Regions from separate parts of the Heyndrickxia acidicola genome, predicted to be linked through region 2. Evidence: predicted binding sites of a transcription regulator. Region 2 holds the regulator's gene; the other holds the start of a gene.

Region 1 (12,531 bases), 280 kb from region 2:
AATGCCGTAAATCGATCCTTTACGGAGCTTAAGGAGCTTTATCTAGCGAGAGAGCCTTTTTATGAAAATTGTGCACATATCATTATTGATACTTCTTTGGACAGCGTAGAAGATACGGTCGGAAAAATTATGGATCGTTTAAATAAATAAAGTATAGGGCATACTTCCGGTTAAAGGTGGTGTCCTCAAAGTGTCGACAAATGACTATATTAAATATATTACACAAACATTCGTGCAGCATTATAGCGTCCCAAAATCTGAACGAAAACAAAAAAGAATTCAGAAAAAAGAGGAGAAGCCTCCATTTCTGCTCAATTGGTTTGGGCTATTGCCTTACGCTTTTCTAATGTTACTGAAACGAAAGTAGAACCAGCCGGGTACGGCTGGTTCATTTATTTAAGGGGTATCTCATGAACGCAAGCAAAAACTGCCTTGTTTTAATTCTGCTGCGGAATATGGCTGTCTATAAGATAAAATAAACCGCCATTAATAATTTCAATGTGAATTTTAGGCTCATATTGCTCTCTTAAAGCCTGCTTTTCTATTTCGAAGGCTTCCGGCTTTTCATCCATATCCTCGTAAAAATGGTTCAATAATGCCAAATCTTCTTCCCATCTTTGAATGGCGGATTCTGCCCATGAGGCATCTTCATTGGTGATTTCTGTTTGTAAAAATTTTTCTATTCGCATCACACCGCTCTTAGGCATAATAATCGGACTCAAGGTAAAATAAAGATCCGGAATTTTGGGAGATAGTGTTTTCCCTTCAAGGTGTGTTTGGAATTCTTCGACTAAAACACCATTAATCAAATTTAAACCAAAAGAACGGAAAACATCCCGTTTACGGTCACATTGATAGGATACTTTCAAGTTCAATCCAAGCCAGGGAAATAAAGATTTCTGCCTTTCTTTTTGAAGAACGTCTTCCTCGTATAAACGAATATAATGGGCAAATTTTTTGGTTGACTGAAAAATTTGATGAAGACGCGGAGCACCAAAATGAAGTGCCTCCCCCTTTATTGTCTCATCGGCTTTGTTACTGTCCGTTATGAGGGTCAGCTTCATAGGGTTGGGCATTCCTCCTGTCTTTTCAAGATAATGCCAGTAAAAAGGACGGTTCATTAATTCCTTATCTAAATCAATCGTTAATTGAACGGTTAAGTAACCCGCCTTATTCTCGAGAAATTCACATTGATTGGCATGAAAATATTTTTCAAGATATTGATGAATTTCCTCCTGCTGCACGGTAATCTTCCTCCATTCCTTGTTCCAGACTTTCTGCGAATTGAATCATTTCTGTTAAGTTGTCCATTTTAATTTTCATTTCACCCTCTGTTTTCGAGTGCTTGAAAATGTCCAATAAATGGTCTTCTAATTTTCCAAAATCTAATTTTGTTAAAATATCATCCAATTCTCCGATAACACGTTCAAATAAGTGGATCTTTTCATACAACAGCTTAAGGATATGATCCTCCACTGTATGTTTCGTTGCAAAATTATAGATGTGTACATCCTCCGTTTGCCCGAGGCGGTGAACCCTTCCGATTCTTTGCTCTAGTCGCATTGGATTCCAAGGAAGATCAAAATTAATCATATGGTGGCAGAATTGGAGGTTAATTCCTTCTCCTCCAGCCTCAGTTGCAATGAGAACTTGTACATGCTTTTGAAATAGCTCTCTCATCCAGTCTTTTTTCCCTCTTTTAAAGCCTCCGCGAAATGGAACCGAGTTGATGCCATTTTGTCTTAAAAACCATTGCAGGTATAGCTGAGTAGCTCTGTATTCTGTGAAAATAATGACTTTATCATTTATGTTTTTTATTAATTCAAGTGTTTTTTCTGCCTTTGAGTTTTTGGTGATATCTTCAATTTTTTTTATTAAAAAGGCAATTTTCTCTTCATAAGCAGGAGAGGGTGCTTCCTGTTTCTTTAACATATTTTTTAAAGTATAGTAGACAGCTTCTCTGCTTGAGCAGGCTTCTCTTTGGAGGGTCATTAATGAAAAACCTGCATTTGCTGCTGGGCTTTCCGAATCACGGAGGATTTGCAGGGCATCATAAAGCGCCCTTTCCTCTTTAGAAAAGTCAATCAGCACCGTCTGTACATGGCGTTTTGTCCATTCTATCCCGGTATCAGCCCTGCGATTTCGAATCATGACTTTATTTACCAAGTGACGTAAATGTTCATCCTCATTAATCGAACGGTCTCCTTTTTTGTATTTATCCATAAAAAAGGATTCATTTCCAAGGTGGCCGGGTTTTAATAAGGAAACAAGATGGAAAATCTCATCGATACGGTTTTGAATTGGAGTAGCGGTTAACAATAAACAAAATTTCTTTTTAAGATTTTGAACGAATTCGTAGTTTTTAGTTTTATGGTTTTTTAGCTTATGGGCTTCATCAATAATTACAAGATCGTAATTTTGTTCATAAATGATTTCTCGGTGAGGGCTTCTCTTGGCAGTGTCAATAGAGGACACCACACAATCGCACTGTTCCCAGACATAGCTTTTTTTCTGGGCTATTGCGGGAATATAAAATTTTGTATTTAATTCAAATGCCCATTGGGAAACAAGAGAAGCGGGAACTAAAATTAATACTTTTTTAACGAGTCCGCGAATCATATATTCCTTTAAAATTAAGCCAGCTTCAATCGTTTTACCGAGGCCCACCTCATCTGCAAGAATGGCTTTCCCATTCATATTTTCGACTACCTGTTTGGCGACCTCCAGCTGATGGGGAAGGGGTTTGAGGCCGGATAAATGCTTTGGAGCCTGCAATCCCTCGAATTCTGGAATAATATGGTGCTTTTCCATTTCAATGGCCAGTTTATAAAGCTCCCAATTGCCCCATGGACCATCGTTTTGAAAGCGCTGTAATAACTCTTCTCCCCAGGATTGGTCAAAATTAATGCTAATATCCATGCTGAGACTCTCCTTTTTTAAAAATAAACGAATGTTTATGGTTTTTTGATGAAAAACATTCGGTTTTTCGGCGAAAATTAGGTAGAAATTTTATGAAAAGTTTAAAAAAAGATTGCTAAAAATAGATGTTTAATGATAGGATGAAAATAGTTTTAAAGCTTATAAATAAAGGACATATCAAAAGACTTTCTTGCTAGTGTTTTTTATCAGTATGCCCATTATTAAATTAAATATAGGCGAATGATGACATGGGGAGAGACTGCGTATGCAGCGCCGAAGGAGCAAGCAACATGGTTGTGAATCTCTCAGGCAAAAAGACACATGTCGGACGCAGCTCTGGAGAGAGCTTTCTTATGAAAGAAAGCCACCCACGAGGAAAACCTTTTGGTAAACTTTCAGGTGCCAGGACAGAGAACAGAAAACACTTAGGGGTTATTCTGTCTTTTTTTATGTCTAAATTTTAAAACAAATGCAGCTTTAGATGTCAGCTAAACACAGGTTTGATAATTGAACCAAACACAAACAATACGGGATGCGACAGGGGGAAGCTCGGTGGAAGAATTAAAAAGGACACCACTATTTGAAGTCTACAAGGAATATGGCGGAAAAACCATTGACTTTGGAGGATGGGAATTGCCTGTTCAATTTTCAAGCATTAAACAGGAGCATCAGGCAGTAAGGTCAAATGCCGGCTTATTCGATGTATCACACATGGGAGAATTTACGGTAAAGGGTGCAGACAGTCTGTCATTTTTACAGAAGATGCTGACAAATGATGTTTCCAAGCTATCCGATGGCGGGGCGCAATATACGGCGATGTGCTATGAAAACGGCGGAACGGTAGATGATTTACTTGTTTACAAGTGCAAGGACCAGGATTATTTATTAGTTGTAAATGCTTCTAATATTGAAAAAGACTTTGAGTGGTTAAAACAGCATATTGAAGGAGATGTCATCCTGACAAATATCTCAGCTGAAATCTCGCAGTTAGCTATACAGGGTCCAAAGGCTGAGCGTATCCTTCAAAAGCTTGTCAAAGACACGGATTTATCTGAAATCAAGCCCTTTAAATTCAAAGAAAAAGTAAATGTGGATGGAGCTGTTGCCCTGGTTTCCCGGACAGGCTATACCGGAGAAGACGGGTTTGAGATCTATTCCCAGTCAGGTGATGCAGTCCATTTATGGAAGGCACTGCTTGCTGCCGGAGAAGAAGAAGGAATTCTTCCTTGCGGCCTGGGCGCAAGGGATACGCTTCGCTTTGAAGCAACTCTCGCACTTTATGGGCAGGAACTATCCAAAGATATCAGTCCGCTGGAAGCAAAAATTGGCTTTGCTGTGAAATTGGATAAAGACAGTGACTTTATTGGAAAAGAAGCACTTAAAAGCCAGAAAGAAAATGGAGTGCCAAGGAAGCTTGTGGGGATTGAAATGCTGGAACGCGGAATTCCACGACATGGATATAAAGTCTTTGCAAATGGTCAGGAGATCGGCGAGGTGACAACAGGCACCCAGTCTCCAACTCTTGAGAAAAGCATTGGGCTTGCTCTTGTAAAAGCAGAGTATAGTGAAATTGGCAGCCAGCTCGAGGTGGAAATACGCGGGAAACGTCTGAAAGCAGCCGTTATATCAACACCATTTTATAAAATAGTAAAACAGTAGGATGGGAGAGAATTCACGTATGGCAAAGCATCGTTACTTACCAATGACAGAACAAGACCAAAACGAGATGCTAAAAACAATAGGGGTTTCATCTGTTGATGAATTGTTTAGTGATATTCCGGAAAAAGTCCGCTTTAAAGGGCAATACAATATTAAACCGGCAAAATCCGAAACTTCATTATTAAAAGAACTGTCTAAGCTTGCTTCTAAAAATGCAGACCTAAAAAGCCATGCTTCTTTTTTAGGGGCAGGTGTATATGATCATTACATTCCAACGATTGTGGATCACGTTATTTCCAGATCTGAATTCTATACTGCTTATACACCATATCAGCCTGAGATTTCTCAAGGTGAATTGCAGGCCATTTTTGAGTTTCAAACCATGATTTGTGAACTTACCGGGATGGACGTGGCCAATTCCTCCATGTACGACGGCGGAACAGCGTTAGCTGAAGCAGCAATGCTTTCATGCGGCCATACACGCAAAAAAAAGGTGCTTGTATCGAAGACAGTTCATCCTGAATCAAGAGATGTTCTCTTTACATATGCAAAGGGCCAGGGCATTGAAGTAATTGAGATACCCCATCAAAACGGCTTAACGGATATCCATGCATTAAAAGAATTAATGGATGAAAATGTGGCGGCAGTGGTTGTCCAATATCCTAACTTCTTTGGACAAATAGAAAGGTTAAAGGATTTAGAACCGATTGTACATGAAATGAAGTCGCTGATGGTCGTGTCCAGCAATCCTCTTGCATTAGGTGCGCTTACGCCTCCTGGAAAGCTTGGTGCCGACATTGTAGTTGGCGACGCACAGGTTTTTGGTATTCCGGCTGCCTATGGTGGTCCACACTGCGGATATTTCTCAGTTACATCTAAGCTAATGCGAAAGTTACCAGGCAGACTCGTTGGGCAAACGATTGACGAAAATGGTAAAAGAGGCTTTGTTTTAACATTGCAGGCTCGTGAGCAGCATATCCGCCGGGATAAGGCTACTTCAAACATTTGTTCAAATCAGGCATTAAATGCTCTTGCTGCATCTGTAGCAATGACAGCTCTTGGAAAAAAAGGCGTAAAAGAAATGGCTCTACAAAATATTTATAAAACAGAATATGCCAAATCACAGTTCAAGGAAAAGGGAATTGAGGTTGTTTTTGAAAATGGCAATTTCAATGAATTTGTGATTAATACCCGAAGTCCTGTAAAGGAAATAAATCAGCAGCTTCTAGAAAAAGGCATTATTGGGGGCTATGATTTAGGCCGTAATTATAAAGAATTAGAGAATCATATGCTTGTAGCAGTAACAGAAATGCGTACGAAAGAAGAAATTGATGAGTTCGTAAAGGAATTGGGGGATCGCCATGAATAATAACCAAGAAATGCCGCTAATTTTTGAACGATCAACGGAAGGGCGTATTGGATACAGCCTTCCTGAACTGGATGTGCCAAAAGTGAATGTTGACCAGTTGATTCCATCTGATTATATACGTACGGAAGAGCCAGGTCTTCCTGAAATCTCAGAGCTGGATATTATGAGACATTATACACTTCTGTCGAAAAATAATCATGGTGTGGATTCAGGCTTTTATCCGCTTGGTTCTTGTACTATGAAATATAATCCTAAAATCAATGAATCTGTAGCACGCTTTCCTGGTTTCGCTCATATCCACCCCTTGCAGGAGGAAAGCTCTGTACAGGGTGCTCTTGAATTAATGTATGATTTGCAGGAGCACTTAATTGAAATTACCGGAATGGACGAGGTTACACTTCAGCCTGCAGCAGGTGCACATGGGGAATGGACAGGGCTGATGATGATTCGTTCTTTCCATGAGGCTAATGGAGACATGAAAAGAACAAAGGTCATTGTCCCGGATTCAGCACATGGTACCAACCCTGCATCTGCTACAGTAGCAGGTCTTGAGACTGTTACGGTTAAATCAAATGAAGAAGGCTTGGTAGATCTGGAGGATTTGAGGCGCCTTGCCGGACCGGACACAGCTGCGCTTATGCTGACAAACCCAAATACACTCGGTCTCTTTGAAAGGGATATTGTAGAGATAGCTGAAATCATCCACGGTGTAGGCGGAAAGCTTTATTATGATGGAGCCAATTTAAATGCTGTATTATCGAAGGCTCGTCCAGGGGACATGGGATTCGATGTTGTGCATTTAAATCTTCATAAAACTTTTACTGGTCCGCATGGAGGCGGCGGCCCAGGCTCCGGACCAGTTGGCGTGAAAAAGGAACTGATTCCATTTTTGCCAAAACCGGTTGTAACAAAAAAAGACGGACAGTTTATTTTGGATTATGATAGACCCGAGTCTATTGGCCGCGTGAAGCCATACTACGGAAATTTCGGTATCAATGTCCGGGCCTATACGTATATCCGATCTATGGGTCCTGATGGCCTTGAGGCTGTTACGGAAAATGCAGTACTCAATGCAAATTACATGATGAGGAGATTGGCTGAATACTATGATCTTCCTTACGATCAACATTGTAAGCATGAATTTGTATTAAGTGGACGGAGACAAAAGAAATTGGGTGTGCGGACCCTTGATATTGCGAAAAGGCTGCTTGATTTCGGGTTCCATCCGCCAACCGTTTACTTCCCGCTTAATGTTGAAGAATGCATTATGATTGAACCGACAGAAACAGAATCAAAAGAAACGCTTGATTCCTTTATTGATACAATGATTCAGATTGCAAAAGAAGCTGAAGAAAATCCAGAAGTAGTTCAGGATGCCCCTTACAACACGTTTGTAAAGCGCCTTGATGAAGCGCAGGCGGCAAGAAAACCTGTTCTGCGTTATCAGTCTAATCATTAAAAAAACAACCCCTGGTCCTATTACCATGGACAAGGGGTTGTTTTTATTGCTGTTTTTGCATAGATTGTTGCTTTACGTACAAAAGATAAATCAATCCAAACGTTGTCCATCTTCGCCGCATCTAATCTCTGCAATAGGTCAACAACTCGTTTTCTTAACTTCCATTGATGCCCTACAAGTCTGTATGTCCTATGAGGATACACTTTCCTTCCTACAAATACTTAATAAATCTTTCCGGTGCTTCGAGGAATTGCTTTGTAATTTGGACGTGTTCTACGTCGGAATAAGATACTTTTTCAATAGAATGACTGTCAAACGAATAAATTTCTGCACCTGGCAGTGCCATCAGAATAGGGGAATGGGTTACGATAAAAAACTGGGCGCCTTCTTTTACTGCATCCATTACCATACTCATAAAACTTAGCTGGCGCATAGGAGAAAGTGGTGTTTCTGGCTCATCAAGCAGATAAATGCCATTGGACTTAAGCCTTGATTTGAAAAAATCAAGAAAACCTTCTCCGTGAGACCGTGTCTCCAAACCTTCTGAATACAGTTTCTTGAGGTCATGCAATGTCCGCTTATGCGGCATTTCAGCCAGACTCCGGGCATAATCGGATTTATTTTTATAGTCTTCTTGTATGAGACGTAATTCTTCTATTGCTTCCTGCTTCATGCGAGATATTCTTTTTGTAAAGTATAAAAAGTCTTCAGAGCGCAAAAAGAAACCACTCCTGGTTCGATTGTTCCAACTCAATTTCAGAGCAGCAGCAAGCTTTTTTGAATTCATAAAGTCAGTATCGTCTTCGATTTCATAACCGCCTGCTGATGGGATTTGAGCTGCTGCAGCTATTCCCTGAAGGAGAGTAGACTTGCCGGTTCCATTTTCTCCTGCAAATATTATGATAGGGGCATCAAATGACAGTGAGTGGAATGATTGAAATAAAGGCAAAGTAAAAGGGTAGCTATCTTTTTTAAAAGAAGTTTTCAATGAAATGCTTTTCAAATGGATAGGACATTCCCCTTTCATTCATGTAATTGGCGCAAAAAATATTTTGATTCTATTATAACGTTTTCCTTTCTAAAAAGCAGGGCTCTAGAATATCTCATTGCCAAATCGTAGGGGGAGGGGGCTGATTCAGAATACATAGCTAATAAGAATAGCATTTGAAATGGAGGCAGGCAGGCAGGCTAAAGCAAAAAGAACCGCAGACGGACTGCGGTTCTTCTGTATAAGTTTGCAATTGTATTATTATATTGAAGCAATCTGCTGTAGCAGGTTTATTTTTTTGTTTTAATTTTTCCTGTCCATTTTTTAAATCCACCCTGCAAATGATAAAGGTTCCTATACCCTTTACGATAAAGTGTCTGGCCTGCACGTCCGCTTCTCATTCCGGTTTGGCAATATAAATAAACCGGCTGATCAGTCCGAATTTCCTTGCCTCTCATTCTAAGCTGTGAGAGAGGGATGTTTCTAGCACCCAGAATATGTCCTTCTTCAAATTCGTTCGGCTCTCTCACGTCAATTAGCTGAGCCTTTCTGTAACCTACTTTAAATTCCTCTTCTGTTAAGGATTTAACAGTTCTCTTTTGGAAGAAGTAGGTGAATACTGAGTAGGCAATTACAGCCACGATCAGGATAATAAGTACAATATAGTTAGTCAATTTCTTTTCCCCTTTCTAAGATGTTGCACTAAATCTATTATATTCATGATAGGGGAATGAATCAAAATTATTTTATTAAAAGTTTCACTTTCTTTGTTTTACTAGACTTGATTTGATAAACTGAATAAGTGGAAATTTATTCAGTAAAGCAAAGAGCGCCTAATTATCGGCTGCAGGGCTTATGACCTCGAGCCGATGGTAAGGGAAGGTTTGAATTTTAACCTTCATGCTCGCAGCTGGACAATAGAAAAGCTGAGAGCACCTGGGTATCGGCGACCAGCATAAGACTAGACGGCAGAGAGGATCGCACTATAACCTCTCGGACGTCTGGGCTTATGACCTCGAGCCGATGGTGCTCGCAGCTGGACAATAGAGAGGTTATGAAAATGAAAAAAGAGGTATGGCGCTTTATTGATTCAGGGCATTGTTCCCCGTCCTTTAACATGGCTTTGGATGAGGCATTGCTGGATTGGCATAGTGAAGGGAAAATTCCTCCTACCATTCGATTCTATGGGTGGAATCCTGCTACTCTTTCAATAGGGTATTTCCAGAAGGCGGAGAAAGAAATTGATTTCGATGCCGTCCAGCGGCATGGTCTGGGATTTGTTCGACGCCCTACAGGAGGACGCGGCGTCCTGCATGAGCATGAGCTTACATATAGTGTAATCGTTTCCGAAGAGCATCCTGAAATGCCTAAAACGGTTACAGAAGCGTATAGGGTGATATCTGAAGGAATCTTAAAGGGATTTCACGGACTTGGACTTGAAGCTTATTTCGCAGTGCCGAGAACTCAGGAAGAAAAAGAGGGCCTTAAAAATCCCCGATCCTCCGTATGCTTTGACGCACCAAGCTGGTATGAACTTGTGGTGGAAGGCAGAAAAGTAGCTGGAAGTGCACAGACAAGACAGAAGGGTGTCATCTTGCAGCATGGTTCCATCCTTCTTGATCTGGATGAAGATAAATTATTCAGTATCTTTAAATACCCAAGTGACCGCGTTAAAGAAAGAATGCAAAGAGCCTTTAAAAATAAAGCCGTTGCCATGAATGAAATCAGGAATGAGCCCGTTTCATTTGATGAAGCAAAAGCAGCTTTTAAAAAGGGCTTTGAAGAAGGGTTAAATATTGAATTGGAGCCGTATGAACTGGCTGCGTCAGAATTGGAGTATGTCAACAATCTGGCGAAATCCCGTTATGAGTCTCATGAATGGAATTTTAAGAGATAATAAGAACTAATTGCATCAGTCCTAGATTTTAATTCAGGAGCCTTGCCATTAATAGAGATGAACGATTTCTGTGCTTCAGTTAGCAAAGTAAGATATGGGAAGAGAAAAAATTAAAAATATTTTTTTAGGGGAGGAAGCGAGAATACAGCTTTTTCCCTTTTTCTTAGCCTTTGTTCCTGCTCGGGTTTTTCGCAACCCCGATATTGCCCTATTTTCTTCTAAAATAACTACAAATTCTGCCAATCTCTCTAAATTACGCTTAATATTATGTATTTCATTATTTGACAAACGCAGACATCCTTGACCTTATTTTCTATATGTAGTGTTAATTGAAGAAAATAATCCACTATATATTGTGTTAAACGGTTGATTTCTTAGATGAGTACATGATAATTTAAGATATAGTAAATAAAAAATAGAGTAGAAGAAAGATTGAAGGAGTTGGCAATCAGAATGTCTGTTACGTCTGCAAAAATACTGAAAATCAATGTGGAAAGGTTGAATAAGGACATCTCCTTATTTCCGCAGGTACACCCTATCACTCCTGACATGTATATTACTCACAAAGGTGTTTCAAGACTTGTCATGATTGATCGTTATGCTTTTAAAGACACAGAAAAAGTAACTCTTACGGAAGGGGACTTTGTGGTATTAACGATAAAAGAAGATCCGAAATTTCCAGCACGCGGCATGGGGGTAATTCAAAATATAGATTGGGAAAATAACCGAGCTGATATTTTAATTGATGAAGAATACAGAACAGCTTTGGACCAGCCCGGTGAGCTTGAAACAGGAGTGATTACAAGGCCGTTAGATGTGATTGAAAAGCCTCTTGAAATCTTTTATGAGCAAATTGCAAAAAGAAACGCAACAGGCTTGGCTTCCGTCGAAAAAACAGAAGAGAAGCGGAAAGAATGGTTTGAAAAGTTCTATGAGGAGCTTGTAAACCTAAACTTTGTCCCTGCAGGAAGGGTGTTATATGGGGCTGGCGCAGACACTGAAGTAACTTATTTTAACTGTTATGTTATGCCTTTCATCCCGGATTCCCGCGAAGGTATTTCAGAGCACAGAAAACAAGTGATGGAAATAATGAGCCGCGGCGGCGGAGTCGGTACAAACGGTTCAACCCTTCGTCCTAGGAATACTCTTGCAAAAGGCGTAAATGGAAAATCCTCAGGATCCGTATCATGGCTGGATGATATTGCGAAGCTGACACACCTTGTTGAACAGGGCGGATCTCGCCGAGGCGCCCAAATGATTATGCTTTCCTCTTGGCATCCGGATATTGTGGAGTTTATCATCTCAAAAATGCAAAACCCTCGCATTCTTCGATTCCTGATTGAAAACACAAGTGACCCGGTTATTAAGAAACACGCAAGAGAAAAACTTAAATTTACTCCTCTTACACAAATAGAAACAGATATGTATCAGGGCATCCTGAACTATAAGCCGATTTCTGGACAGGGAGGGTTCAGCTCCGACATCATTCTTGAAGCAGAAGAAAAGCTGAACACAGGCGGAACGTATACAGTGCATAATCCTGAATTTTTAACAGGTGCCAATATTTCGGTTTGCCTAACAGCCGATTTTATGGAAGCTGTAGAAAAAGACATGGACTATGAACTTCGCTTCCCAGATGTTGAGAGCTACACCAAGGAAGAAATGGCAAAATATAATGATGAATGGCATGAAGTAGGAGACGTTCGTGAATGGGAAAAACTTGGGCATAAGGTACGTACTTACCGCACAATGAAAGCCCGAGAGCTATGGAATCTGATCAATATCTGTGCTACCTATTCGGCAGAACCCGGCATCTTCTTTATTGATAACGCCAATGACATGACCAATGCCAAAGCTTATGGACAAAAGGTAGTGGCGACAAATCCATGCGGTGAACAGCCACTCGCACCATACAGTGTATGTAACCTTGCTGCAGTAAATCTCGCGCAGATGGCAGATAAAACAACAAAAACAGTTGATTTTGAAAAGCTTAGGAAAACAGTGGAGATTGGTGTCCGTATGCAGGACAATGTCATTGATGCTACACCATATTTCCTGGCTGAAAATAAAAAGCAGGCACTTGGTGAAAGACGAGTTGGACTTGGCGTAATGGGTCTTGCCGATCTTTTAATCTATTGTGAAAAAGAGTATGGTTCCGAAGAAGGAAATGAGCTTGTTGACAAAGTATTTGAAACAATTGCTGTAACGGCATATAATACATCCGTTGAGCTGGCAAAAGA
Region 2 (12,531 bases):
AAAGCAGCCAAAGAAATATAAAAGCCATCCCCGACTCATTCAGGAATGGCTTTTCGTTTAATCTATTAAAGAGCTGTTTTTGCTTTGCTTGCTAATTCAGCGAATGCTTTTTCATCGTGAATTGCAAGGTCAGCAAGCATTTTACGGTTTACTTCGATGCCAGCAACTTTAAGTCCGAACATTAAACGGCTGTAAGAAAGACCGTTCATGCGAGCAGCTGCGTTGATACGAGTGATCCAAAGTTTGCGGAAGTCGCGTTTTTTCTGGCGACGATCGCGGTAAGCATACATATAAGATTTCATTACTTGCTGGTTAGCAACTTTGAATAATGTATGTTTTGAACCAAAATAACCTTTAGCTAATTTAAGAACTTTTTTACGACGTCTGCGGGTAACTGTACCGCCTTTTACACGTGGCATATTATTTCCCTCCTATTTAAATCTCGATCATTACTTAATATTGTCAAGCATATGGCGAATGCGTTTGAAATCACCTTTAGAAACGATCGCTGCTTTACGAAGCTTACGTTTTTGTTTTGTAGATTTGTTGGCAAATAAATGGCTAGTGTAAGCGTGAGAACGTTTTAATTTGCCGGAACCTGTTCTTTTGAAACGCTTTGCTGTGCCGCGGTGAGTTTTCATTTTTGGCATGTGCTATTCCTCCTCAATGCATCACTTTTCATTTTTTGGTGCTAATACTAAGAACATGCTGCGACCGTCCATTTTCGGTTTTGATTCAATTGTGCTGACTTCTGCACATGCTGTTGCAAAGCGGTCAAGAACTCGCTGGCCAATTTCCTTATGTGTAATGGCACGGCCCTTGAATCGGATTGACGCTTTTACTTTGTCTCCATTTTCAAGAAACTTAATCGCATTGCGAAGCTTTGTATTGAAATCATGTTCTTCGATTGTCGGGCTCAAACGAACCTCTTTTAAGTTGATAATTTTTTGATTTTTACGTGCTTCTTTATCTTTCTTCTGCTGTTCAAAACGGTACTTTCCATAGTCCATGATACGGGCTACAGGCGGTTTAGCATTTGGAGCAACAAGAACAACATCAAGATTTACACGGGAAGCAATTTCCATTGCTTCATTTCGAGATTTGACACCAAGCTGCTCGCCGTTTTGATCGATAAGACGAAGTTCACGGGCACGAATACCTTCGTTAACCATCATGTCTTTGCTAATAGTTAGCCACCTCCAAGGTTTTTTCGCGAAGAAATGGATCTTCGCATAAAAGCTGCTTAAGCTGCAGACTTTATAAAAAGTCTTACAGTTCACAGTTGCTTTTGTAACTGGTTTTGAATCAGAATATCATCTTTACAAACCCACCTGCACACCTGTCCCGCGCATATTGAGTGACTTTTTACGCAATAAAAAAGTGCGGGACGTTGAAGGAACCCGCACTACATTCGCATGAATAGTCTTGAATGTTATGAAACCTAAAACCTGTCAACTACAACTATGCGTCAATCAGGTGAGAAGCGGGCTGCCTCTTCTTGCTCGATCTGATATTCAATTTACCTTAGATACTATATCACAAAACAGATTTTCATGTCAAATCCTAGACTTAGTAAAGTTCATTTATAACAACATTGTTTATGATATCAAAGACTGGATTCAAGTGCAAGACCTTTTTATAATATTCTTCCTCGGAAAAAGCTAATTTTTGACTAATATCCTTTACAAGTCCTCTAAATCCTTTCTATTCTCTCAAAAAAACAAGGGAAATCACTCTCCCTTGTCTGTTGTTTTCTATTATCTCTTTACTTCTTTTTGAAGTGCAGCCAGGAAATCATCAAAAGAAATCGTTTCTGATTTTTGTTCACCGTATTTACGGACATTTACGGCTTTCTCCTGCATTTCATTATCCCCCACTACCAGCATATAAGGAATTTTTTGCATTTGGGCTTCACGAATCTTATAGCCCATCTTCTCATCCCTGTTATCAAGCTCCACCCTAAACCCTTCACGTTGAAGCTTTTCTTGAATTTCTTTAGCATAATCATAATGGGCTTCATTCGAAACCGGAATGACTTCCACTTGAACAGGAGCCAGCCAAGTTGGGAATGCACCCTTATATTCTTCAATCAAAAAGGCCACAAAACGCTCCATTGTTGAAACAACTCCTCGATGGATAACAACCGGGCGGTGAGGCTTTCCATCTTCCCCTACATACGTTAAGTCGAAACGCTCAGGAAGCAAGAAATCAAGCTGTACAGTTGAAAGAGTTTCGTCTTTTCCAAGAGCTGTGCGAACCTGAACGTCGAGCTTTGGACCATAGAATGCTGCTTCGCCTTCCGCTTCATAATAGTTAAGGCCGATTTCATCCATTGCTTCCTTCAGCATGCTTTGTGCTTTGTTCCACATTTCATCATCATCGAAATACTTCTCTTTATCTTCAGGATCACGGTAGGATAAACGGAAAGTATAATCATTAATATCAAAGTCCTTATACACTTCCAAAATCAAATTAACCACACGGATAAATTCATCTTTAATCTGGTCAGGACGGACAAAGACATGGGCATCATTCAGTGTCATTCCGCGCACCCTCTGCAGCCCGGCCAAGGCACCCGACATTTCGTAACGGTGCATTAATCCAAGTTCCGCAATACGGATTGGAAGCTCGCGGTAGCTGTGAATGGCGTTTTTATAAATCATCATGTGATGAGGGCAGTTCATAGGGCGAAGGACCATTTGTTCATTGTCAAGATCCATAACCGGGAACATATCCTCATGATAGTGATCCCAGTGGCCGCTTGTTTTATAAAGTTCCACATTTGCCATAATTGGTGTATAAACATGGCTGTAGCCCAAGCGTTCTTCTTTATCCACGATATAACGCTCAATTGTTCGCCTAATTGTTGCACCCTTTGGAAGCCATAACGGAAGACCCTGTCCAACCTGCTGGGAGTTCATAAACAAGCCTAATTCCTTCCCAATTTTCCGGTGGTCACGTTCTTTTGCTTCTTCCAGGAATTTTAAATGCGCTTCAAGTTCTTCCTTTTTGAAAAACGCTGTACCATAAACACGCTGCAGCATTTTTTTGTTGCTGTCTCCGCGCCAGTATGCCCCTGCAATGCTTAGAAGCTTGAATTCCTTGATTTTTCCTGTTGATGGGACATGAACTCCGCGGCAAAGATCAAAAAACTCACCTTGTTCGTAAATGGTTACCTTCTCATCAGCCGGAATGGCATCAATCAATTCCTGCTTGTATTCATCACCTGCAAAAAGCTGTTTCGCTTCTTCGCGTGATACCTCTTTACGGACAACTTCCAGGTTCTCGTTTACAATTTTTTTCATTTCTTTTTCAATCTTAGGCAAATCTTCAGGAGTTATAGACACTTCCAAATCCATATCATAGTAAAATCCGCCGTCAATGACAGGTCCCACTCCGAGTTTTACATTGCCGTATAAGCGTTTAACAGCCTGTGCCATTAAATGTGCAGTACTATGGCGAAGCACTTCAAGCGCGTCTTGATGATCCGGGGTTACGATCTCAATAGATCCGCCTTCTTCAAGCGAACGGCGTAAATCCACTAATTGGCCATTCAATTTGCCTGCTATCGCTTTTTTCTTTAAGCCAGGGCTAATAGATGCAGCGATATCTTCGGTTGTTGTTCCTTGTGGAAATTCCTTTATAGCTCCATCAGGGAAAGTCATTTTTAAAACGTCTGACATGTTCGTCACTCCTTTATCTTTCTAAAGAATATAAAAAAACCCGCCCCTGGAAAGGGACGAGTTTTGTTCACACGTGGTTCCACCCTAATTTCCATTTCATTTCAACAGAAAATAAAATGGCTTTCGGCTTTTTTAACGGAATAACCCGTCAACCGCTAGTGATTCCTATTATTAAGGCTGTTCACGGTTGAAGTTTAAAGGCGGTAAGTATCCAATTCGTGTTGGAAAGGTTGCAGCCTTGCCTTTCCTCTCTGAAAACCGTAAAAGAATACCCTTGTCCTTATCATTACCTTTTACATTATGGTAAATGGAATTTATTGATATGTACGTAATTATAAAAGGTTATTTAGAAAAAAGCAAGGGAGAAAAAGGTTAAGGCTCTTTTCGTACACTTTGTTGCTATTTGATATAAACAAATCTTAAAAATCCAGGTTCTATATCAAAACTTGTGATTTACTAGCGAAAAGATGCCACGAAAAAAGACAGCTCACAGAATGTTCCATTTTACGCAAAGCAGCAATCTATGCGAAAACCATCAAGATTAAAAATCATTCACCGCATCCCGGGTATATCCGCATTTTTGATTCCAGAAATCTTCTTTCCTTAATAAAGTGATCCGTTCTTCAAAGATATTTTGAATGGTCCTGATTAAGGCTACATCAGGATTGTCTGTATACAAATAAATAGAAGCAGGCGCAAGGGACAGAAGGGGTGCAATGGTTACCGAATCAATGTATACGGGATGGTTTGTGAGAAGCCGGCGGTCGATCAGTTCTTCCATATCTTTTTTTGTCATTTTTTCAAAGTCTTCATGAAAAAACTCTCCATATTCTTCAAAATAAATACGAACTATGTTTTTTCTCGGCTTGCGGTTTTTAACATAATCCCGGAGCATCTGGATAAATACCTGGTAATCTTGCTCCATCTTATACTCATCAATGGCCATTTCAATATAGCTTGTTAAACATTGAAAATAATCCTTTAACCGAAATGTTATAAACGAGTCAAATGAGATGGAATCCCCCTGTCGGATAAAAGAAGAAACAGCATCATGGATCATCCGTGTTTCATCCACTTCCCCAACAAGCGAAGTCAGTTCCTTGCGTTCTCCTTTAAACATGCCGTCAACTATTTCTGTTATGTTGTCCTGTTCCTCCGCTTCTTTAAAATAGTACATATCACTGAGGATATCTTTTACCCAGTCATTCCGTTTTTTTATCATAATAAAGTGGACAATGGCCTCCTGAATCTCTATTGTACCAGTATCCACTTCGGAAATGGTCATAGTGTACTGCTTTTGATTCTGAAAGATCGTTTCTGAGAAATAAATGCTTCTTCCTCTTTTTGCAAAGTATTCTTTAAGCCATACGGCATCATCAAAGCCTTTTACGATAAGTTCCACTCTTGGCCCCCCTTAACCTGACATTCATCCTGCTAAATCCTTATTTCTGCCTCAAGCTCAATATGGAATTCCTATGACAGGAGTTACTAAATTATATGGAGGGCTTGTTTGATTTAGAATAGAAAAAAGCAAAAGGACAGGCGTTTACATGCCTGTCCTTCTGTTGGGTCCTTCCACCCTGACCGGAGTCGTAAGATATTTTATCCTCTCCATTATGCGGGCAGCCTTCAATTTTTCCTCTTCGCCTCTTTGCGTGTAGCTTAAATGATGCTGAAGACCTTGATAATCAAAATTCGAAGTGAAAATGGTTGGCAGATTTTCCTGCATCCTGAATTGGACGATCGAACCTAAAATTTCATCTCTTGTCCAGCTCGTCATTGCTTCCGCACCAATGTCATCAAGCATAAGAATAGGGGCTTTTTTTACTCTCTCAAGCTTTTCGCTTAAAGTGTGATCACCAAGAGACTGCTTCATTTCCCTAAAGAATTCAGGTACATATACAATCAATGAGGCTATTTGTTTTTCTGCAAGCTGATTTGCAATGGCACCAAGCAAATAGGATTTCCCTACACCAAAGTTACCGTATAAATACAGGCCCTTCATCTTTTTGCCCGGCTCATATCTGCTTGCAAAGTCAACTGCAAATTCATAGGCATTCAGCCTGCCCTCTGTATCAAGAGAGAAATCACCAAAAGACGCTCCAAGTATGTCCTTTGGCATATAAATGCTTTGGATCATTTTTTCTAGTTGTTTTCTTTCATCATCAATTGCCTTGCGATGACACTTTCTGTAATGAATGTCGATTGAGCTGCCTCTTAAGGAAAGCTCCGGCTCGTATCCATTCATCATGTTGGCGCATTCCCCAAGACTCGGGCAATTTCGGCAATTCTTCGCCTGAGAAATATATTCATACAGCTTCATCATGCTGTTTTTAAGCATTGTCTGGGTAATTTCACCAGTGTGTTCCCTTAAAAAGGCTTGAACATCAGGATGTGACATAATCTCCTGCTTCATTTGCTCATACCTTTGCTGAAAGCCGCCGCTGTTCATCATTCTCCCAAGGGTCTGGTCAATCCTGTCCATTCAATCACCGCCTATTTCTTAAATTTCTTTTGAAGTTCTTCCAATCTCTTACGTTTTTCTTCTATTGATTCCTGATCCGGCTTTGCCTGGACACTTTGATTTTCTGTCTCATCATTTTCCACAAACCAGTCAGGAAGCTTTTCCTTTCGGATTGGCTGTTTCCGGACGTTATTCTGGGTTTTCTTGTTTTCCGCCCACTCCTGATACTGGCGATGCTCATTCTTTGCCAGCTCCATTGCCTCTTTAACAGACTTAACCTTTTTCCTGGACCAATGAGAAGCAATCTTTTCCAAATAATTCTTTGAAAGCTTCATATCTGTCTTCAGCATAACATATTGAATGAGAACATTGGTAACACCAGGTGACAGCTGCTGCTGGAACATCACTTCTTCAAGAGCCTGCAGATCACCCTTGGAAGGCTCCGCTCCATCTGAAATATCAATGAGGAGCTGTCTAGGAGAAGTCGTTTCAAGATAAGCAATCAGTTTTTCTTCCTGCGTAGACACCTTTTCAGTACTTCCCCGGTAAACTGGGGGCTGTATCCTGTCAACAAGATTCGGCAATTCATTTGCATTCTCAATTTGATACCAGTCTCTGGCAGCTTTGCGGAGTTCCTCAATATCAATCTCCTGCTCATCATTTAAAGCAGTAAGCAGGAGATTTTTCATGTCAACTGCGTTAATATTGTATAAAAATGATAATTTAAGAATGGCTTCTTTCACTGGAGCCGTCAGTGCCCTCTGTGGCAGTATCATTTCGTGAAGACCGGCTTTTAGTATTTCAAAATCAAAATCCGTATTTTCGATTTTGATCGAGCTTGTTTCTTTCCGTGTAAAATATTCATGGTCGGACATCACCCTGCTTTCATGCTGTCCCTCTTCATCCATAAGAATGTTTGCCCCGCCAGCTTGTGACGCAAAGACATCCTGAAAGGTACGTGTAATTTCCTGATATTCATGAGTAATTGGTGATTTGTCTGAAAAGTATTTTTTCAAACGGGAGAAATGAGCTTTCCCAAGCTTTCTATAAAGAAATACATTTAACATGCCATCAGTAAAAAACTGTTCCGGGGATAATGGAGGCTGCAATTCATAAATAAACATCCGCTCATCCCCCGTTTTTTGAACAAAAGATTTTAACAGTCCCATTCCTTCCAGCTTTATTCGGTATTCATATATCTCCCTTAAATTTACAGATAAAAAATTCATAAGATGGTAATGAGTCCATTCCTCTGATGAAAGCCGGTTCTCCTCCACTTCGCTCCAAAGAGTCATGTAAAGACTAAAGCATCCGGCGCCAATTAAAGGCTGATATAATAATGATAGCACCTTTCGGTCAAAATCATGCAAAATCCCATTTAAGGCTACTTGGTAACGATCCACAGGCTGCATATGATTCCATAATTGATTCATGGATGGCACATCCTTAACTTTTTGTGCATGGATAAGCAAAGTTGAGTGAGGCTCATTTAACAGTCAATGAAAAAAGACAGTCAAACGAGCCTGCAAGTCAATGTCTATTAGGATGAAGCTGAGCTTCATTTTAAGATCAATCTTTTTTTAAAAGATCCTTCAGCTCTTCTAAAAAAACATTTAAATCTTTAAATTGCCTGTAGACGGAAGCAAATCGGACATAGGCAACTTCATCAAGAGCTGCAAGCTTATCCATAACCATTTCACCGACAATTTCAGAATTCACTTCAGAATAGCCTTTGCTGCGAAGGCTGTTTTCTATTTCCATCGGTATTTTTTCTAAATCAGCCAACGCCACAGGCCGCTTTTCACACGCTTTAATGAGTCCACGCAAAATTTTGTCACGGTTAAACTCTTCCCTGACTCCTTCTTTTTTCACAACAATCAGCGGTGTTTCTTCCACTTTCTCGAATGTTGTGAAACGATATAGACACTCCTCGCATTCTCGCCTTCTTCGGATGGAACGTCCTTCATCAACAGGGCGCGAGTCAACTACCCTGGTGCTATTATGATGGCAAGACGGACATTTCATTTAATCAGCTCCGTTCAAACGAACACTATTATCTACATGATATATAAAAGCCTCAAAAATCACAAGAATTTATTATAGGAAAAGCGAAGTGTGCCCGCTTATCGGCGACCAGCATAAGACAAGGCGGCTAAGAGGTTCGCTCTTTAACCTCTTTGATGGCTTGGATTATGACCTCGAGCCGATGGCACACGGAGCTGGACAGGGAAAAGCGAAGTGTGCCCGCTTACCGGCGACCAGCATAAGACAAGGCGGCTAAGAGGTTCGCTCTTTAACCTCTTTGATGGCTTGGATTATGACCTCGAGCCGATGGCACACGGAGCTGGACAAAAGGAAAAGCGGAGGGCATCCGTTCAGCGATGTCCGGTGTGAGTCAAGTCGGGCAGTATTGCGCAAACTCCAAATTGCACCAGTAAATTACCTCTATAACAAAAAAGAGTGCGCCAATGTAATCATCGGCCACTCTTTTCGTTTTTATTTTCATGTCCATATTGACTTTAGTTACAGATTAGTGTGCTGCCACTTTTGCTTTCTTCATTTGGACTGGACCCATACCTCTAGGCAGTTCCATTTTTTCACATGTTTCAGCTTCCAACGCTTCAGCAATGTAATCCGCTGCAATATTCGGATCAAGATCACCACATGTATAGACATCTATACTTGCGTAACCATGCTCGGGAAAGCTATGAATGGTTAAATGTGATTCAGAAATGATCACAACACCGCTCACACCTTGTGGAGCAAACTTGTGAAAAGCTACTTCCCTTATTTCGGCACCGGACTTTAATGCTGCATCAACAAACGTTTTTTCAATAAAATCCATGTTGTTCAGTTTATTAAAGTCACAACCCCATAATTCAGATATTACATGACGACCCATTGTTTCCATCGATCGTTCCCCCTTAAAGATAGATTTTAGCGATCTAAGAACAATTTGCAATATTTGAGTTATGCAACTACCACGGGGGAAAGTTAGTCCAGAGAGGTCCTAACCCTTTAAGTAACTGCAAGTCTATTCAATTTTCTGCATCTTGTCATTCATGAGCTAATAAGTTCACGAAAAATAGTATACTTGGTTTAGAGTGGTTTTGCAACATGTGAATATGATTTTATTTTGTGAATCTCGAAAAACCAAAGAATTTTAGGTGGGAAATGCCATTTCACTTTGTCTTCGCCAAAGTCACCTGATTACGGCGACATCATCAGTTGGGATCGTCCAAACTGTTTCATTTTAGTCAGTTGTTCAACTCCCTTCACTTTTGTTAAAGCTGTTTTCACTTCGATTGCTGCCTTCTTAGAGGCATCATTACTCGCTCTGTTTAGAAGCTTGCATATTGAATTTGTTTTACAATTTCATTCACCAAACAGCAACAAAGTTTAGAGAATAAGCTTCGAAATATAGCTCTGGCTGTAAAGGTAAAATTACAGCCGTCCATTAGACCGCTCGGTACCTTGTTCCCTTTTTTCAACTGTTTTAAAAGTAATACGACATTTTTTTATTAACTTGACCTAAGTGGACAAATAACAATCGTTGAAAATGTTGAGGAAAATGGGATGTCTTAAGGTGTTTGCTGCAAAAAATAAGAAAAGCGCAAGCGCTGGGCTAGACAGTGAATATGAATAAATAAAAACCCATTTGTCAAGGATTTCTCCTTTAACAAATGGGCTTCTATAGAAAAACAATATTCCTTTACCCAATATTCAGCTTAATTTCACTATTCATTTCAGCAGCCACCAATTTAGCTAAGTCCACTACTCTGCAGGAATATCCCCACTCATTATCATACCAGGCAAGGACCTTCACTTTTTTCCCTTCCATCACGATGGTAGATAAGCCGTCAATAATACTGGAATAAGGATTCGTATTAAAATCCACAGATACCAATGGCTCATTCGTAATATCCAGAATACCGTACAGCGAACCGTTTGCTGCAGTTCTAAAAGCATCATTCACCATTTCTACCGTCACATTTCCTTTTAAATCAACGACTAAGTCGACCAATGAAACATTCGGAGTTGGAACTCGAAGTGCCATCCCGTGGAGCTTTCCTTTTAAATGAGGGATAACCAAAGCCAGTGCTTTTGCTGCCCCCGTAGTGGTAGGAATGATTGATTGACCGCAAGCCCTTGCTCTGCGCAAATCCTTATGTGGATTATCAATGTTATTTTGATCATTTGTAAAGGAATGGATGGTTGTCATAAGACCGTTTTCAATCCCGAATTGTTCATCAAGCACTTTTATTACAGGTGCCAGACAATTCGTTGTACAGGAAGCATTGGAGATAATATGATGCTCTTTAATATTCAGCGTGTCCTGATTTACTCCCATTACAATGGTAACGTCTTCATTTTTGCCTGGGGCAGTCAGAATAACTTTTTTAGCTCCCGCCTCCAGATGCATCGAAGCTTTTTCACGGCTGTTAAATTTCCCTGTCGCTTCAATGACGATATCTATATCCATTTTCCTCCAAGGAAGTTCTTCTGGATTTCGGTTATTTAACAATTCAATACGATGGCCATTTACAATAATAGAATTTTCATCTGTCAGCACAGTTGCATCAAATTTCCCATGAACTGTGTCATACTTTATTAAATGAGCTAATGTTTCAGCTGGATAGCTCGCATTAATAGCAACGACGTCTAGATTCTCATCTAGAACAGCCCTTCTAAATACCATGCGGCCTATACGGCCAAATCCATTAATAGCTACTTTTGTTCTCATCTTAGCAGCTCCCTTTAATTAGTGTTATACTTAATGATTGTTTCAACCAAAATTAGTATAACATAATTAAATAAATTTTACATGATTAATTTTGTCCTTTTTTGTTAAATTCAAAATAAACGATTCCATAAAAAAGGGCCATCAGAGGGAACTGCCTCCAATGGCCCGCGTGCTAGGGGATTAACTTCCATTCATGTATATAAGAGTTTAGTTGTTTTTCCGTTTCAACCAAAGATCCATTGTTATTAATAACCGCATCTGCTAAAAGAATTTTTTCACGCAGCGGCATTTGGGACGATATCCTGGCCCTTGCATCCTGTTCAGACAATTGATTCCGAAGCATCAGCCTTTCCAGCTGCACATCCTCATCCACAAATACAAGGATTGTTTTTTCCACCATACTCATCAGCTTGCTTTCGAAAAGCAGCGGAATATCCAGAAAGATAGTATGCCTTCCATCAGCAATTGCTGCATTTTTTTCCTTATTCATATAGGCTCTAACAGCTGGGTGAACAAAGCTGTTCAGCAGCAATCGTTTGTCATTATGATTAAAAATAATGTCGCCAAGTGCTGTGCGGTTTATACTTTTGTCCTCATTTAAAATGCTTTCACCAAACTCACGGACAATTTGGTAATAGGCGGTTTCCCCTTTTTCCACTACCTTCCTTGCAGCAAGATCTGCGTCAACAACGATAAAGCCCTTTTCAATTAACATTTTAGCAACTGTGCTTTTTCCACTGGCAATGCCGCCTGTCAAGCCTATAATAGATGCCATTATCCTGCTATCCCCTCTAACGTTAAGATACAAAATAAAATTTTATTGCCCATAAAGGCTATAGGAAAGGTGCTATCTTATATCTCTTAGATAATAAAATTCTTTTATGTTTCCTTTTGGCACTTCGGACAATAATGGGTACCTCTGCCTGCTGAAACTCTTTTTTCAATCACGGTTCCGCATTTACGGCATGCCTCTCCATTGCGCCCATAAACAAATAATTGAAGCTGGAACATACCGATTTGTCCCTGTGAATTAATATAGGAACGTATCGTGCTTCCTCCCTGTTTTACTGCTTCACTCAGAGTTGCTGCGGCTTCCTTAGCAATAAGGCCGATTTCTTCCTCCGAAAGTGATTTGGCTTTTCTTTCCGGATGAATTCCAGCCCGGAAAAGCGCCTCATCTACATAAATGTTTCCAAGCCCTGTCAAGATTGTTTGATCAAGGAGGACGGCCTTTATCTTTCTTTCCGTCTTAGTAAATTTATTTTTTAAATAGTCTGGAGTAAATTCATCAGAAAAAGGTTCAGGGCCAAGCTTATCCAGCGGCTCGGATTTAAATTCCTCACCCCTTAAAAATAAATGCATGGTGCCGAATTTACGAACATCCTTATACCGCATTTCCATTCCATCTGTAAAATGGAAAATAACATGGGTATGCTTATCCAGCGGTTCTCCTTCCGGAAATACTCCATATTTCCCTTCCATTCTCAAATGCGATACTAACGTAAAATCATTTGTATAGAAAAGCAGGAATTTTCCCCTTCTGCCAATATCATCAATTACCTGACCTTTTAATGCATCCGTGAATTCTTCAACTTCCACAGGCTTTTTAATAATTTTTGGCCAGTACACTGAAATATGGT

The links. Region 2 encodes NrdR, which represses ribonucleotide reductase genes. Its sites were predicted from a motif close to AACACNATATATNGTGTT; they were not measured.
Region 1: a site for NrdR is predicted at 10,634-10,651, ahead of A5N88_RS01655 (vitamin B12-dependent ribonucleotide reductase). Genes of this name have one in related genera too.

Annotation. Positions count from the first base shown of each region.
Region 1 covers NZ_KV440953.1:354,599-367,129, forward strand. Annotated here, with positions in the region: gene A5N88_RS01600 (shikimate kinase) at 1-150, shown strand, start outside; gene A5N88_RS01605 (YqzE family protein) at 191-367, shown strand; gene A5N88_RS01610 (YqhG family protein) at 438-1,244, opposite strand; gene A5N88_RS01615 (DEAD/DEAH box helicase) at 1,213-2,919, opposite strand; glycine riboswitch at 3,160-3,250, shown strand; glycine riboswitch at 3,254-3,332, shown strand; gene gcvT (glycine cleavage system aminomethyltransferase GcvT) at 3,472-4,578, shown strand; gene gcvPA (aminomethyl-transferring glycine dehydrogenase subunit GcvPA) at 4,598-5,947, shown strand; gene gcvPB (aminomethyl-transferring glycine dehydrogenase subunit GcvPB) at 5,940-7,406, shown strand; gene A5N88_RS01635 (AAA family ATPase) at 7,618-8,409, opposite strand; gene A5N88_RS01640 (rhodanese-like domain-containing protein) at 8,685-9,068, opposite strand; gene A5N88_RS01645 (lipoate--protein ligase family protein) at 9,455-10,291, shown strand; gene A5N88_RS01650 (hypothetical protein) at 10,367-10,579, opposite strand; gene A5N88_RS01655 (vitamin B12-dependent ribonucleotide reductase) at 10,745-12,531, shown strand, end outside.
Region 2 covers NZ_KV440953.1:75,859-88,389, reverse strand. Annotated here, with positions in the region: gene rplT (50S ribosomal protein L20) at 66-419, opposite strand; gene rpmI (50S ribosomal protein L35) at 450-650, opposite strand; gene infC (translation initiation factor IF-3) at 672-1,175, opposite strand; ribosomal protein L20 leader region at 1,369-1,506, opposite strand; gene thrS (threonine--tRNA ligase) at 1,758-3,683, opposite strand; T-box leader at 3,733-3,979, opposite strand; gene ytxC (putative sporulation protein YtxC) at 4,225-5,085, opposite strand; gene dnaI (primosomal protein DnaI) at 5,230-6,168, opposite strand; gene A5N88_RS00325 (replication initiation and membrane attachment family protein) at 6,180-7,580, opposite strand; gene nrdR (transcriptional regulator NrdR) at 7,717-8,172, opposite strand; gene speD (adenosylmethionine decarboxylase) at 8,678-9,058, opposite strand; gene A5N88_RS00310 (glyceraldehyde-3-phosphate dehydrogenase) at 9,860-10,891, opposite strand; gene coaE (dephospho-CoA kinase) at 11,064-11,666, opposite strand; gene mutM (DNA-formamidopyrimidine glycosylase) at 11,771-12,531, opposite strand, start outside.